One region of the Nocardioides sp. NPDC087217 genome, then DNA from elsewhere that is predicted to be linked to it. Evidence: predicted binding sites of a transcription regulator. Region 1 holds the regulator's gene; the other holds the start of a gene.

Region 1 (7,050 bases):
CAGACCGCGTCGCTGCAGGTCTGGGTGGCGGTGCGCGGGCGGGCGAGCAGCTCACGCGCGGCCGCCTTGTTGGAGCCGTCCAGGGCGTCCTTGGCGTTCCACAGGTCGGTCAGCGCGATGGTTGCGTCGGGCCGGCCCGCGACGTGCCGACCGGGCACGACCTGGCGAGCGCCGCGCACCGACTGGTTGCGCTTGACCTTCTTGGCCGCGGCGAGCGCCTCCCGGGCCGCCTTCTCCGTCACCGGCTGCGCGGCGCTGGTGTCACCGCCGGTCCTCACCGAGGTCGCCGGCGTCGAACCGGTTGCGGGCATGGTGGCGACGAATGTCGCGGCGACCATGCCTGCGATCAGGACGAGGGATCGTTGTTTGCGGTTGATCCGGCGGGCAATGTTTCGCATGAGATACCAGACGTTCGGGAAGGCAGACCTGGGCAGTCTAAGCGCAGAGCGCCGCTGTGTCCGGGGGACACGGCCTAGACGGGCTCCGTGACGTGATGGAGCCTGTTCCTTCCGGTTGCGGTGGCGTACGACCTGGTCCAGGTGGCGGTGGTGGTGGAGTCCTTGCGCTCGCCGATGACGTACCAGTCCATCTGAGCCCGGTTGCGGGTCACGTCGAGGACGGAGTAGCCGTGGTCGTCGAAGTTGAGGTAGCGGACGTGGCGGTTGGCGGTCCTGATGATGTTCTCGACCGTGAGGCTGACCGTGCGGCGCGGCGCACCGAGGATGTCCTTGAGGTTGTTCGAGGTCACCGAGGTGGCCACGAACTCGACCCCGGCGGTCTTGCCGAGCGGGTAGACGGCGGAGTCGTACGGCAGGTCGCAGGCCCACGCCGAGTGGATGTCGCCGGTGACGAAGACGGTGTCGGTGATCGCGTGGTTGCGGATGTGCTCGAAGAGCTCGGTGCGGTCGGCGGTGTAGCCGTCCCACTGGTCCACGTTGTAGGCGATGCCGTTGTCGGGCAGCAGGCCGGTGACGTCGTTGACCGGGCTGATGAGGCTCTTGGGGAGCGCGCCGAAGGTGACCGGCGCGATCATCACCGGGTTGCCGACGATCTTCCACTGAGCATCGGTGAGCAGGCCGTCCTTGAGCCAGGCAAGCTGCTCGTCACCGGTGATCGTGCGGTCAGGGTCGTCGACGCCGGAGAGGTCGGTGCGGGCGACCTGCTGGGAGCGGTAGGAGCGCAGGTCGAGCATGCTCAGCTCGAGCAGGTTGCCGAAACGCAGCCGCCGGTAGATGCGGTCGTGGAGGTGGCTGTCGGTCTCCACCGTGGCTGTGCCGTCGACGCGCAGCGGCATCCACTCGTCATAGGCCTGGTTGGCGTTGGTCTTGCGGTCGATCCAGTCGTACTCGCCGGGCTCGTTGTTCTCGGCGCCCAGCAGCCAGGCGTCGTTGGCCGACTCGTGGTCGTCCCAGGTGACGATCCAGGGCAGCCGGGCGTGGGCGGCGGAGAGGTCGGCGTCGCGCTTGTACTGCGCGTGCCGGATCCGGTAGTCGGCCAGCGTGTGCATCTCGTGGGCAGGCTCGTGCGGCCGGACGTTCTCGTTGGCCATGCCGTAGCCGTACTCGCCGGGCGCGTACTCGTAGAGGTAGTCGCCCAGGTGGAGGATCGCGTGCAGGTCGTCGCGGGCGGCCAGGTGGCGGTAGGACGCGAACCAGCCGGCCTGCAGGTTGGAGCAGGAGACCACCCCGAAACGTACGTTCTCCGGGGTTGCGTCCGCGGCCGGAGCGGTGCGGGTGCGGCCGACCCGGCTGGTCTGGCCGTTGTAGGTGAAGCGGTAGAAGTACCAGCTCTCCGGGGCCAGGCCGGAGACGTCGAGCTTCACGGTGTGGTCGCGGTCGGGGCCCGTCTGCTGGGATCCCTTCGCGGTGACGCGGCCGAAGTCGGCGGTGGGTGAGACCTCCCAGCGGACCAGGACCTCCTCACCCTGTCCGGACCCCGGAGTCGCGTCCACGGTCGGCGTGACCCGGGTCCAGATGACCACGCGGTCCGGGAGTGGGTCACCGGAGGCGACACCGTGCTGGAAGTGGGTGAGCGCGCCGCTCGCTGCCTCGGCGGGCTCGGGAAGAGCGATGGCTCCGGCCCCTGCGGCGGTCGCCAGCCCGGCGGCGATGAGGGTACGGCGGTCGATCTGCGTCTGGGTCACGCTGTATGGAACGACGCAGCCGCCGGCCCTGTCATGGGCCGGCGGCTGGATTTCACGCAGTGTTCCCGGACTGGTTCCGGGAGGGCTCAGAGGCTTCGCAGAACCGCCGTCACCTTGCCGAGGATGGTCGCGTGGGTGCCGTCGATCGGCTCGTACGCAGCGTTGTGCGGCAGCAGCCAGACCTTGCCGTCCTTGCGGGAGAGCGTCTTGACCGTGGCCTCGCCGTCGATCAGCGCGGCCACGATCTCGCCGTTCTCGGCGGTCGGCTGCTGGCGCACGACCACGAAGTCGCCGTCGCAGATCGCCGCGTCGACCATCGAGTCACCGGAGACCGAGAGCAGGAAGAGGTCGCCGTTGCCGACCAGCTGCTTGGGCAGCGGGAAGACGTCCTCGATGCTCTGCTGGCTCGAGGTCTCCTCGGCCAGGATCGGGCCACCGGCCGCGATCCGCCCGACCAGGGGGACCATGGCGGCGTCGGGGTTGGGGTTGATGTCGGCCTCGGCGGTGATCGTCGACTCGGGCTCCTCGCCGGACATGGCCTTGCGGTGGGCCATCACCTCCGGGAGGAAGACCTCCAGAGCGCGCGGTCGCTTCGGGTCCTTGCGGATCAGACCACGCTGCTCCAGCGCACGGAGCTGGTGGGCGACGCTGCTGGTGCTGGTCAGCCCGACCGCGGCCCCGATCTCGCGCATGCTGGGCGGGTAGCCGCGCTGCTCGATGCTGTCGCGCAGGTGAGCGAGGATGCGCTGCTGACGCGGCGTGAGCCCGGTCGCGTCCGGCGGCCCGTCGGGCAGCTCGCGGACGCGGCTCTTCTTCGAACCGCCTGATCCGGTGCCTGTCTTCTGCGTGGTCATGTCATCACATTAGTCCCTCTGGCACCACGACATCAAACATTTGTTCGACCTCGTGGGCGGCGCGTGTCGGCGTTCGAAAATTCTTGGGGTCGCTACTTGCGTTGTTCGAACACGTGATCTACCTTCGAACATGTGCTCGATCGAACACGTGATCGAGAGACTTGTGATCAGGAGGCCGTGAGATGAGTGCAACAGTCTATGTGCTGCCCGTAGCCGAGCCGCCGCGTCCGGCGCCGGAGGTGCGTCGCTCGACCGTGCGGCTCACGCGTCGCGGCCGAGTCGTCGTGTTCGCATTCGCGCTCGTCGTGCTCTTCGGGATCGCGCTGATCGGGGCACGGGTGGCGTTCGCGGTGGAGAACGGTGCGGACAAAAGCCCCTCCACCTCCGCCCACACGATGGTCGTCGGCGATGGCGACACGCTCTGGGACATCTCCTCGAAGGCCATCGCCGGCACCGACTCCTCGATTCGGGAGATGGAGCAGAGGATCAAGGAGCTCAACGGTCTCGAGTCCTCGATGCTCGTGTCCGGACAGACGCTGATCGTTCCGACCGCGCCGTAGGGCGCCGCTATAGATGTCCGGCTGCTCCTTCGACCCTGGCAGCCGGCTACCGGGGAAAGTGAGAGTGCTGCAGACGATGGGAAGCGTCTGCAGCACTCTCGCTGTGTCGGGTCAGTGGCGCCCGCGGTAGGGGCTGTCCGGCTCGGCCGGCGGCCACTGCTTGTTGCGTGTGCTGTGTCGCGGCGGCCACTCGTCGTCCGGCTCGACCGTCGGTTCCTGGGGCTGGCGCTGGGTGGGCATCGCCTGGGTCGCGGCGGGGTCCTGGGTCAGTCGAGCCCGCGAGCCGGTCTGGCCGTAGCCGGTCGGGGTCTGGTAGGCGCCGGACTGATACTGCGGGGAGCTGGCCTGCTGGGTGGGGTAGCTGTCCGTGCCGTATCCCTGCGAGCTGTACCCCGGAGTGCTCTGTGGTGTCGACGTCGGTGTCGGCGGGCTGGAGTAGTAGGGCTGTGGGGCGGGCGGCGGGCTGGTCGGCGGTTGGTAGGACGGCGCACCGTAGGCGGCCCGGCTGCCGGTGTTGCCGTAGGCCTGGTCGCTGCTGGGGTAGCCGTAGGGCGACTGGGAGCCGGTGTCGGTATAGGCCGAGCGGTTGCTGGTGTCGCCGTAGGGCGGCTGGCTCCCGGTGTCGGAGCTGTGCCGGCCGTACGAACCGGTGTCGTCGTAGCCGTAGGAGCCGGTGCCGTAGTAGTCCTGCTCCGGGTAGGCCTGCTCAGGGTAGGCCTGGTCGGAGTAGGCCGGGGCCGAGTAGTCCTGCTCCTCGACGTAGGCGTTGGAGTGGCTTCCGGTGTAGTCGTCGGTGGGTGGCGTGGTGGGGGAGCCGGAGAAGGCCCGCCAGGCCTTCCCGGCGAAGGTGAAGGTCAGGAAGAGGCAGGCGACTGCAACGACCGCCGCGATGGCGAGCTTCGCCCAGGCGCCGGAATCGCCTCCCCGTGCGTCGGCCCCGAAACCGACGGCGACCCACACGAGCACTCCCCAGATGACGAGGAAGGCCAGTGTCGCGATCGCAGGCAAGATGAAAGGTGGCCGGGGACCGCTTCTGGGGCGCGTGCCTCTCCGCGACCCGACGCGATTTCCTCCGGAGATGTTTGTCACGGGGGTCATTCTTACTCATCCAGGCCAGTCCGTCGCCGCTGAACCGGAATCTTTCGGTGTTTGACCGGCGACACGCCGGACACGCGGGTAAACACGGCGCTCGCTTGCATCGTCGTGGGGGCGGGCGTACGGTTACCACTACATCTAGTAGTTACACCGCTGTAGTTATCCACATCTAGTTCACATGAACAGGCGGATGGCCCACAGCGATGGGGGTGTTGTTCCACAGGGACTCACGCTCATATCCACAGGTTCCACAGGCTCGGGCCGCCAATGAGACGGCCTGGATCCACAGGTCTCACGAGAGGGGCTCGACCGTGCACTGTCCGTTCTGCCGACACAGCGACACCAAGGTGCTCGACTCCCGCGTGGCCGAGGACGGTGGCCAGATCAGGCGCCGCCGGGTCTGCCAGGAATGTGGGAAGCGGTTCACGACCGTCGAGCAGATGCAGCTGATGGTGGCCAAGCGCTCCGGCGCAGCGGAGCCGTTCAGTCGCGACAAGGCGGTGCACGGCGTACGCAAGGCTTGCAAGGGTCGGCCGGTCACCGAGGACCAGCTCGCCTGCCTCGGCCAGGAGGTCGAGCAGGCGCTGCGCAGCCAGGGGCTGGCCGAGGTTCCCAGCAACGAGGTGGGGCTGGCGATCCTCGCGCCGCTGCGGGAGCTCGACGAGGTGGCCTACCTGCGCTTCGCGAGCGTCTACCGGGCCTTCGGCTCGGTGGAGGACTTCGAGCGTGAGATCCAGATGCTGCGTACGGAACGGGAAGTCCAGGACTTCGAGGCAGAACATCCGGTCGAGGCCCCGGTGGGCTCCGACTAGGTCCCACGGGACACACAGACCGGCCCGGGCAGGCCGTGGGGAAGCGACCTGCTCGGGCCATTCAACGGCACAGCCAGCGGAAACAGATAGAACAGAGCAAGGACTCCACCATCAGCACCGACCAGCAGTACGGCACAGCGATCGATGACAACAGGGGGAACGAAATGACAGACACGGCAGCAGAGGCACAGGCATCGGCGAAGGCAGGCGCCGGGCTGAAGATCGAGCGGATCTTCAGCACCGAGGGCGTCCACCCCTACGACGAGATCACCTGGGAGCGGCGCGACGTCGTCCAGAAGAACTGGAAGACCGGCGAGACCGTCTTCGAGCAGACCGGAGTGGAGTTCCCCGACTTCTGGTCGATCAACGCCTCGACGATCGTGACGACCAAGTACTTCCGCGGCGCGCTCGGCACCGAGAAGCGTGAGCAGAGCCTGAAGCAGCTGATCGACCGGGTCGTGAACACCTACGTCGCCTCCGGCAAGGAGAACGGCTACTTCGCCTCCGACGACGACGCCGACCTCTTCGGTCGCGAGCTCACCTGGCTGCTGGTCAACCAGCACTTCGCCTTCAACTCGCCGGTCTGGTTCAACGTCGGCACCGAGTCCCCCCAGCAGGTCTCGGCCTGCTTCATCCTCTCGGTCGACGACTCCATGGACTCGATCCTGAACTGGTACAAGGAGGAGGGCCTGATCTTCAAGGGCGGCTCCGGTGCCGGTCTCAACCTCTCCCGCATCCGCTCCTCCAAGGAGCTGCTGAAGTCCTCCGGCGGCACCGCCTCCGGCCCGGTCTCCTTCATGCGCGGCGCCGACGCGTCCGCGGGCACCATCAAGTCCGGTGGCGCCACCCGCCGCGCGGCGAAGATGGTCGTGCTCGACGTCGACCACCCCGACATCGAGGAGTTCGTCGAGACCAAGGCGCGCGAGGAGGACAAGATCCGCGCGCTGCGCGACGCCGGCTTCGACATGGACCTGGGCGGCAAGGACATCTCGTCCGTGCAGTACCAGAACGCCAACAACTCCGTGCGCGTCTCCGACGAGTTCATGCGCGCTGTCGAGGAGGGCAAGAAGTTCGGCCTCCGGGCGCGTACGACCGGCGAGGTCATCGAGGAGATCGACGCCCGCGAGCTGTTCCGCAAGATCTCGATCGCTGCGTGGGAGTGTGCCGACCCGGGTCTGCAGTACGACGACACCATCAACGACTGGCACACCAACCCGGAGACGGGCCGGATCACCGGCTCCAACCCGTGCTCGGAGTACATGTCGCTGGACAACTCCTCCTGCAACCTGGCGTCGCTGAACCTGCTGAAGTTCCTCAAGGAGGACGACACCTTCGACGCGGTCCGCTTCCAGCAGGCCTGTGAGGTCGTCTTCACCGCGATGGACATCTCCATCTGCTTCGCCGACTTCCCGACCGAGGCGATCGGTGAGACCACCCGCGACTACCGCCAGCTCGGTATCGGCTACGCCAACCTCGGCGCCCTGCTGATGGCGATGGGCCTCGGCTACGACTCCGAGGGTGGCCGCACCATGGCCGCCGCCATCACCTCGCTGATGACCGGTGCCGGCTACAAGCGCTCGGCCGAG
Region 2 (7,050 bases), on a different contig from region 1:
CGCATCCTCCGGGTCGAACCGGCGGCGCAGGATCATGGTGGTGCCGAGCAGCTCGGCGAAGAGCAGGTGGGCGATCCCCCAGGTGTGGAAGAGCGGCGCGGCGATGAAGCAGCGCCAGCCGTCCTTCATCGGCATCCGCGACATCAGCGCGATCGCCGCGTCGACGCCGGCCTCCTGACGCGGCGCCGACTTGGGCGCTCCCGTCGTTCCGGAGGTGAGGATCACGATCCGCCCGTGCCGCTTCGGCGGCGCTACCGGCCGCGCATCGCCGGAGACCAGCGACTCGAGAGTCTCGCCAGGATCCGAGGAGTCGACCCACGCGACCAGCCTCGTGGCCGAGGTCGCCGAGGACAGCAGCCCGGTGAACTCCTCGTCGTGGATGATCAGGGCGGGCTTGTCCCGCTCCAGCACCCCGACGAGCTGCGGACCGGCGAAGGCGGTGTTGAGGTAGAGCGCGTCGGCGCCCAGCTTCGCCACCGCCAAGGTTGCGTCGACGAACCCGCGGTGGTTGCGGCACATGATCGCGACCCCGTCGCCCTCACGGACCCCCCTGGCCGCCAGGGCCCGGGCGATCGCGTTGGAGCGGCGGTCGAGCTCGGCGTACGTCAACGAGCCGAGCTCGTCGATGAGCGCGGTGCGTCGCGGATAGCGGTGGGCGAGGCCGATGAACCCTCCGGCCGGCCCGGTGCCCCAGCGCGCCAGCGCCAGGCCGGTCCGTGCGAGCCCGAGGGGGTTGACCGGCCGGACGATGCCGGAGCCGGCCAGGATCTTCGCCGCGGATCCGGCGGTGCGCGCCTTGGCAGCCGTAGTCGAGAACACCGTTGGGAGTGTAGCCACGCTCACGCTAGGTCTCCTGTGGGTGTCCATCTGCCCGGTCGAAGCGGAGCCCGAGAATCGCCGCCATCAGACAGGAGTCTTCGGCGCCAGCAGACGCGTCGCGGCCCAGTCCTTGCTCACAGATGCGGTGGTGGTCTGGGACAGTCCGGCGATCGGCGCGGCCTCGGCGATGTCGGCCGGGTCGACCGCGCCAGGGCGGCCCACCTTCGGCGTCAGCAACCAGATGACTCCGCCACCGACGAGGTCGGTCAGCGCGTCGACGAGCCCGTCGACGAGGTCGCCGTCGTCATCGCGCCACCACAGCAGCACGGCGTCGACCACGTTGCCGTAGTCGCCGTCGACCAAGTCCGCGTCGACGGAATCTTCGATGGCGACCCGCAGCTCGTCATCAGTATCGTTGTCCCAGCCCAGTTCCTGGATGACCATGCCGGACTTGAGGCCCAGCCGGTCCGCAGGCCCTGTGGCTGCGGTCGAGCTCACGTGTCGTTCCTCCAAAAGCTTGATGTCCACGCCGCTTGCATGAACTTGGTTGGTGGTAGTCCAGCGGAGAACGCTGGTCCACGCAACCCCACCCGCCTGTCATTCGCTAGATAACGGCGTGTCGGAGGCCTTTCAGGCCCTCGGATCGAGCAGATGGAGCAGTACGTTGCGATCCTGCGCCGTCCCTGCCGACGGGTGCTCGGCGAGGCGCACCTCCGGTCCCTGCCAGTCGTTGGCGGACAGCTCACGGGAGAGCGAGGCGAGGTGGCTCACCTCCTCGATCGAGCCGCTCCAGCGCGCGGGACCGGCGTGGTCGAGCATCGTGGTGGCGATGGTGAGCACGTCTCCGTCGGAGATCAGCTCGACGATCCGGCCCTGCTGCGGCCAGTCGATCAGGGACGGAGCGGTGACCTCCCACCAGGAGCCGCGGGGCTTCACCGACGTACGGTGGGTGTGCCCGTTGAGCCAGAGCACAGCGCTCTCATGGCGTGAGACGGTCTGCTCGATCTCGTCGCTGAGCACCCGGCGGCTGCCGCCGGCGCCGCTCATGTCGTTGACCAGCGAGGCCACGTCGTGGTGGCTGGCGATCACCGCGAGCCGCTCGTCGTAGTCGGTGGAAGCGAGCACTGCGTCGAGCCACTCCAACTGCTCGGCGTCGATCGATCCCTGGAACCCGCCGGCCGGGTTGACCGTGTCGAGGACGACGAAGGTGACCTCGTCGTTGACGTCGTAGCGGTAGTAGGGCTTGCCGCCGGCCTTGAAGCCGTGGCCCGGCGGCTTCGCCTCGTCGTGCACGTGGGAGTCGACGAACTCCTGCAGCGTCGTCTGCCGGCGACGCCGGTCGGGGGTCACCTCGTACGGCTCGAGCTCGGCCAGCATCCCGAGCGCCACCGGGTCACCGGAGATCAGCCCAGCGATGAGCTTCGCCTTGGCCTCGTCAGTCCAGTGGTCAGGCATGGCGATCGCCTTGAGATCGCCGACCGCGACCTCGCCGATGGCGGAGCTTCCCGGCACGGTGCCCTGCAGCAGCCCGTCGTGGTTGCCGTTGACTGCCAGCCACGGTACCTCCAGCCCGGGCGAGTCGATCGCCCGGCGCACGGCCTTCAGCAGCCCGGGGACGAGCGGGAAGCCGTGGTCGCCCCGGCGCATGTCGTACGTCTCGCCCTGGGGGTGCCAGAAGCGCTTGTCCGGCAGCGTGGCGACACCTTCGTAGTGCAGCATGTCGCCGGAGTCGGGGGTCAGCCGGCCGCCATCGAGCAGGGTCAGATACCAGTCGAGCTCGTTGTACTGCCCGTTGTCGGTGTTGTCACCGGTCGCGATCGCAAGATCGAGCGGGCCACCGCCGACGGGACCCTCGGTGATCTCGTTGACCGCCTCGACCATCGCCGCGCCGACCTGGGCGGTCAGCAACTCCTGGGCCCGGTAGGTCCCGATCTCGTCGATCAGCTCACGGGTCGCGGTGTCGGGGTCCATGAGCCGGTCCAGGACCTCGACCCGAGCCGGCGACTGGTGGTCGCAGATGTGCATGTCAGATAGGTGCGCGACCGTCAGCACCGGGTCGCCCAGATCCTCGGGCCTCCGCGCCAGATCGGTGCGCGAGATGTGGCGCTCCTGCGGCCCTTCGGCAAGACGTACGTAGGTGCCCTTCCGGCCACCCGCGACGATCCGCCCGCTCTCGCTCGTGACACCCATCTAAGCCGCCTCTTCTCCCTCACGACCGGCCGCCGCGGTTCGTGCGCGAACGATACTCCCCCTGGCCTGATCGGCGCGGCTCCGGTGGACGCGCTCCGACCTCACTCCCCGATTGTCTGCGCGGCAAGGTCCAGGCTGAGCGAAGCCAGACCTTCGACAGGCTTGAATCCGAGCCTCCGGTAGAGACCGAGCGCAGCGTGGTTGTCCGGCTCTGTCACGAGGGACAGTCGTGTAGCGCCCGCCGTCAATGCCGCCCCGCGGACTGCATCGACCAGCGCGGCGGCCACTCCTCGGCGACGAGAACCGGGGAGCACGAATAGGTCGCGCAGTTGCCAGAACTGTCCCATGACCAGCGATGCGGGGATCGCGTGGCTGGTCGCCAGGCCGATTGGAGGTGCGTCCGCCGGCGAGTCCCCCGGCACCGCCGTGTAGAGCGTGAGGATGTTCGACCGAACCATGTCGGTGAGCCAGCCGAGGGTGCGATCGTCCCCGTCTGGCTGACCGTAATGGCGCCGGTACTGGTTGAACAGGATGCTGGCCGCCACGAGGGTCTCCGCGGTGTCGCAGGTCAAGACCCGCAGCGTCTCTCGAGGGGTCGTCACAAGTCGATGATCGCAGGGAACCGCACGCCCGAACAGGATCAGCCGAGCACGGTGCTCGAGACGTTCGTTATGCAGCGAGGGTGAGGGGTGGGTCGAGGTCGTTGCTGATGTCGATGGTGCCGACCGGGGTGACGATGTACTCGTAGCCGTGGGGGCTGCGCCATCGGTAGACGCCCGCTCTGAGGCGGTGATAGCGCCAGCCGTGGTGGGTCTTCATCCGGTGGTGTTGTCGGCACAGCGGGGTGAGGTTGCGGCTGCTGGTCGGGCCGCCGTCGCGGTAGGCGACGCGGTGGTCGAGGTCGCAGTGCTCGGCGCGGGCTTCGCAGTACGGGAACGAGCACTTGTGGTGAAGCAGTTCGGCCTGGCGCCGCTGGCGGACGGTCGGGATGTAGCCGGCGGCTTCGATGTCCTCGGCGAGGTCGACCACGATGATCGGCTTGATCACGGTGCCCGGGGTGGTGGCCCACTGCTGGAGGCGCTCGATGCTGGCCAGGCCACGGGTGTTGGCGAGGCGGGCCAAGCCGGTGCCCGAGAGCTCGCGGGTGTCGGTGTGGATGACCAGCTCCACCACCCGAGCAACGCCAGCCACACCGGGCACTCCGTCGAGGGAGCCGGAGTTGTAGGCACGCCCGAGGACTCCTAGTGCGGCCGCGCGTCGTACGTCCAGGCTCGCGGTCGCGTAGTCGTCCTGGTCGAGGAGCCCGTGCGCGATCGCTGCGACAGCCTTCTCCAGATCCAGGGCGTCGGCGGCGTCGAGCACACCGTCGAGATACCCCAACGCGAGCACGGCTTGGCCTTGTTCGGCACCGGTGGCAACGAACGGGGTCGTCTCGGTGGTGGTGATGGTGACCGAACGGTGCTCGACCGCATCCGACTCCGCGACCGCAGCAGCGACATCGGGTTTCGAACAGGGCGGCGGCCTGGGTGATCATCCGCTCTAGCTGCCGGGTCCCGACCTGGTGGGCATGGGCCCCGATCTGCTGGTCGACCCACGCAGCAGCATCGGCATCGAGGTTTCGGGTCAGGTCCGCGATCCGGCGGGCCCGCCAGGCCAGGAGGGATCCGTCCAGGATCCGCGCCCAGACATGCTTGAGCCGGTAGCGCAGCTCGACCGCGTCGCCGAGGAACCTCTTGCCTGCCTGGGTGGAGCGGCCCAGCACGGCCGCGAACTCCACCGCCGCAGCCTCCGACACCAGTGGTGCCCCGGGCCCGGCCAGGGGCAACATCCGGTCCCCGAAGGTGTCCCCGTCCAACCGCGCCGACTCTTCGCGGTCCTGGACCGAATGCAGCGCCGCGAACCGTGCGGCGGCGATCAGCACGTCCCGGTCAGCCTGCTCCGCGACCGCACGCGACGTACGCACCGCAGCCAGCAGGCCGCTGGTGGTGTCGTCGGGGTCGAGGAGTGCTTCCATGCCCCAATTTTACCAAGTTCATGCCCAGAAGAGAACGCTGTTTCCGCAGGTCAAGTGGCATATTTACGCCATCTCAAGAGCCGTGTTTGGCGTGTTGCGCCACCCCTTCCGCGACCCCTGGACCCGCGCTGTCAATGGCCGGCTCCCAACCCAATCCGAAGCCTGACAGGGCTGGCCGCCGACCCGATAGCCAGCCATCTTTTTCGAGGTGGTGGCCGGAGTCCAGGACCGCCGAAGGCGGCCGGCGAAGCCGGCGCCCGAAGGGCGTCATCTCGACAAGCTCGATACATCGCCTTGACGCCGGCCGCCACCTCGAAGACCCTCCCGAAAGGTCGGCGGCCAAGATCGCGGCAGCGAAGCAACACCGACCCTTCAGGAGGCCCGACGAGGCTCACCCGAGGTAGACGGTCGCCTTGCCGTACAGGTTGCGGGTGACGGTGGAGAGATAGGCACTCGCGTCGGACGAGCCCAGGTTGTAGGTGTTGAACACCCCGTACCCCTGAGAGACCGTACGAGAGGCGAGCGAAGCGGCGGTCGAGGACGAGGTGCCCTGGATGTTGATGGCCGCGGGCGCCAGCGAGGGCTTCCCGAGACCAGGCACGTCAGGCACACCCCAGGTCCCGTAGTAGGGGTTCCAGGCGTAGTCGAGCAGGTCACCGGCGTTGACCCCGCCGTACGAGAGCCGCGAAGCGGACGGCCCGATGAAGTAGAGCGTGATCAGCTTGTCGGGAATCCGCGAACGCAGTGCCTCAAGGAGGTAGACGAACGAGAAGTCGTTGGGCTGGCCGGTCCCGTTGGCACCGTAGTTGGACCACTCGTCGTCGAAGTCGATCCCGTCCAGGCCGTACCGGGTCACCACCGCGGCGAGCTGGTCGGCGAACGCCTCGGCGGCGGCGCGGTCGGGGAAGTTGGCGAACCCGGCGCCCTGGTGGTTGCCGAGCACCGAGAGCAGGATCTTGATGCCCTTGGCCTGGGCCGGGCGGATGTGTACGTCGGCGGCGTCGAGCTGCGCCTGCACCTGCGGGTTGTTGTAGAGGTAGGCCCGCTGGCCGTCGTAGTTGATGTTGGCGGCGAAGATCAGGCCGATGTCGAAGACGTTGCCGCCTCCGGCGAGCTCGTACTTGGCGACGTTGCCGACGCTGTAGTTGTTGACCTCGACATAGCCGGTCATCAGCGTCGGCGACGCGAGCGGGCGCGCCGCGTTCGCCGACGTGGCCAGGCCGGTGATCGCACCGGTGGCACCGATGGCGGCCGCTCCGGCGCCGAGGAGCATGCGTCTGCGTGAGATGTGGGGAACTGACATGGTGCTCGTCTCCTTTAGTTGCGGTGGAACCTCAGGGTGCGGACCTCGAAGGCACCGAGACTGAGCGGGACGACACCGCCGTCAGCGCTCACCTCCGCGATCGGGTCCTCCACGAGCGAGATCTCTTCGACCCGCCCGAAGCTCTCTCCGACGCGCAGCTCCCCCTGCGTACGCGCGCCGGTGGACTCGTAGACACGCACGACCAGATCGCCGGAGCGGTCGGCGGCGAGCTTCACGCTCGAGACCACCAGGCCCTCGCCGGAGACGGTCACCAGCGGCGCGACCTCACGGGCTCCCGACACCGGACGGGCAGGCGTGTTGAGCGCGGCCCCCGCCTCGGTCGCGGCCTCGACCGAGGCGCCGATGACCAGGCCGTACCGGTGGGTCTGCACGCCCTGGTCGGTCTCCGGGTCGGGGAAGCGGGGCGCCCGCAGCAGCGAGAGCCGCACCTCCGTGGTCAGGGCCGAAGGACGGGTGACGTCGAAGCCGTACGTCGAGTCGTTGACCAGCGCCACCCCGAACCCCGGCTCTGAAGCCAGCACCCAGCGGTGCATCGAGGTCTCGAACTTCGCCGCCTCCCAGGAGGTGTTGGTGTGGGTCGGGCGGCGGTGGTAGCCGAACTGCGTCTCGGCGAGCGTCTGCTCGGCCTTGACGTCGAGCGGGAAGGCGACCTTGAGGAACTTCTCGGTCTCGTGCCACTCGGTGCTCTGCGAGATCTCCAGCA

What was found. Region 1 encodes LexA, which represses DNA repair genes until DNA is damaged. Its sites were predicted from a motif close to TCGAACANNTGTTCGA; they were not measured.
Region 2: the regulator LexA is predicted to act here: its motif matches at 4,584-4,599, upstream of ACIO3S_RS29035 (HNH endonuclease signature motif containing protein).

Annotation. Positions count from the first base shown of each region.
Region 1 covers NZ_JBIUZB010000001.1:978,091-985,140, forward strand. The annotation lists gene ACIO3S_RS04840 (MXAN_6640 family putative metalloprotease) at 1-398, opposite strand, end outside; gene ACIO3S_RS04845 (alkaline phosphatase D family protein) at 473-2,143, opposite strand; gene lexA (transcriptional repressor LexA) at 2,230-2,997, opposite strand; gene ACIO3S_RS04855 (LysM peptidoglycan-binding domain-containing protein) at 3,180-3,557, shown strand; gene ACIO3S_RS04860 (hypothetical protein) at 3,669-4,565, opposite strand; gene nrdR (transcriptional regulator NrdR) at 4,964-5,464, shown strand; gene ACIO3S_RS04870 (vitamin B12-dependent ribonucleotide reductase) at 5,629-7,050, shown strand, end outside.
Region 2 covers NZ_JBIUZB010000013.1:31,276-38,325, forward strand. The annotation lists gene ACIO3S_RS29015 (AMP-binding protein) at 1-819, opposite strand, end outside; gene ACIO3S_RS29020 (DUF3052 domain-containing protein) at 904-1,317, opposite strand; gene ACIO3S_RS29025 (TIGR03767 family metallophosphoesterase) at 1,450-3,009, opposite strand; gene ACIO3S_RS29030 (GNAT family N-acetyltransferase) at 3,111-3,581, opposite strand; gene ACIO3S_RS29035 (HNH endonuclease signature motif containing protein) at 3,679-4,398, opposite strand; gene ACIO3S_RS29040 (endo-beta-N-acetylglucosaminidase H) at 5,415-6,326, opposite strand; gene ACIO3S_RS29045 (alpha-mannosidase) at 6,341-7,050, opposite strand, start outside.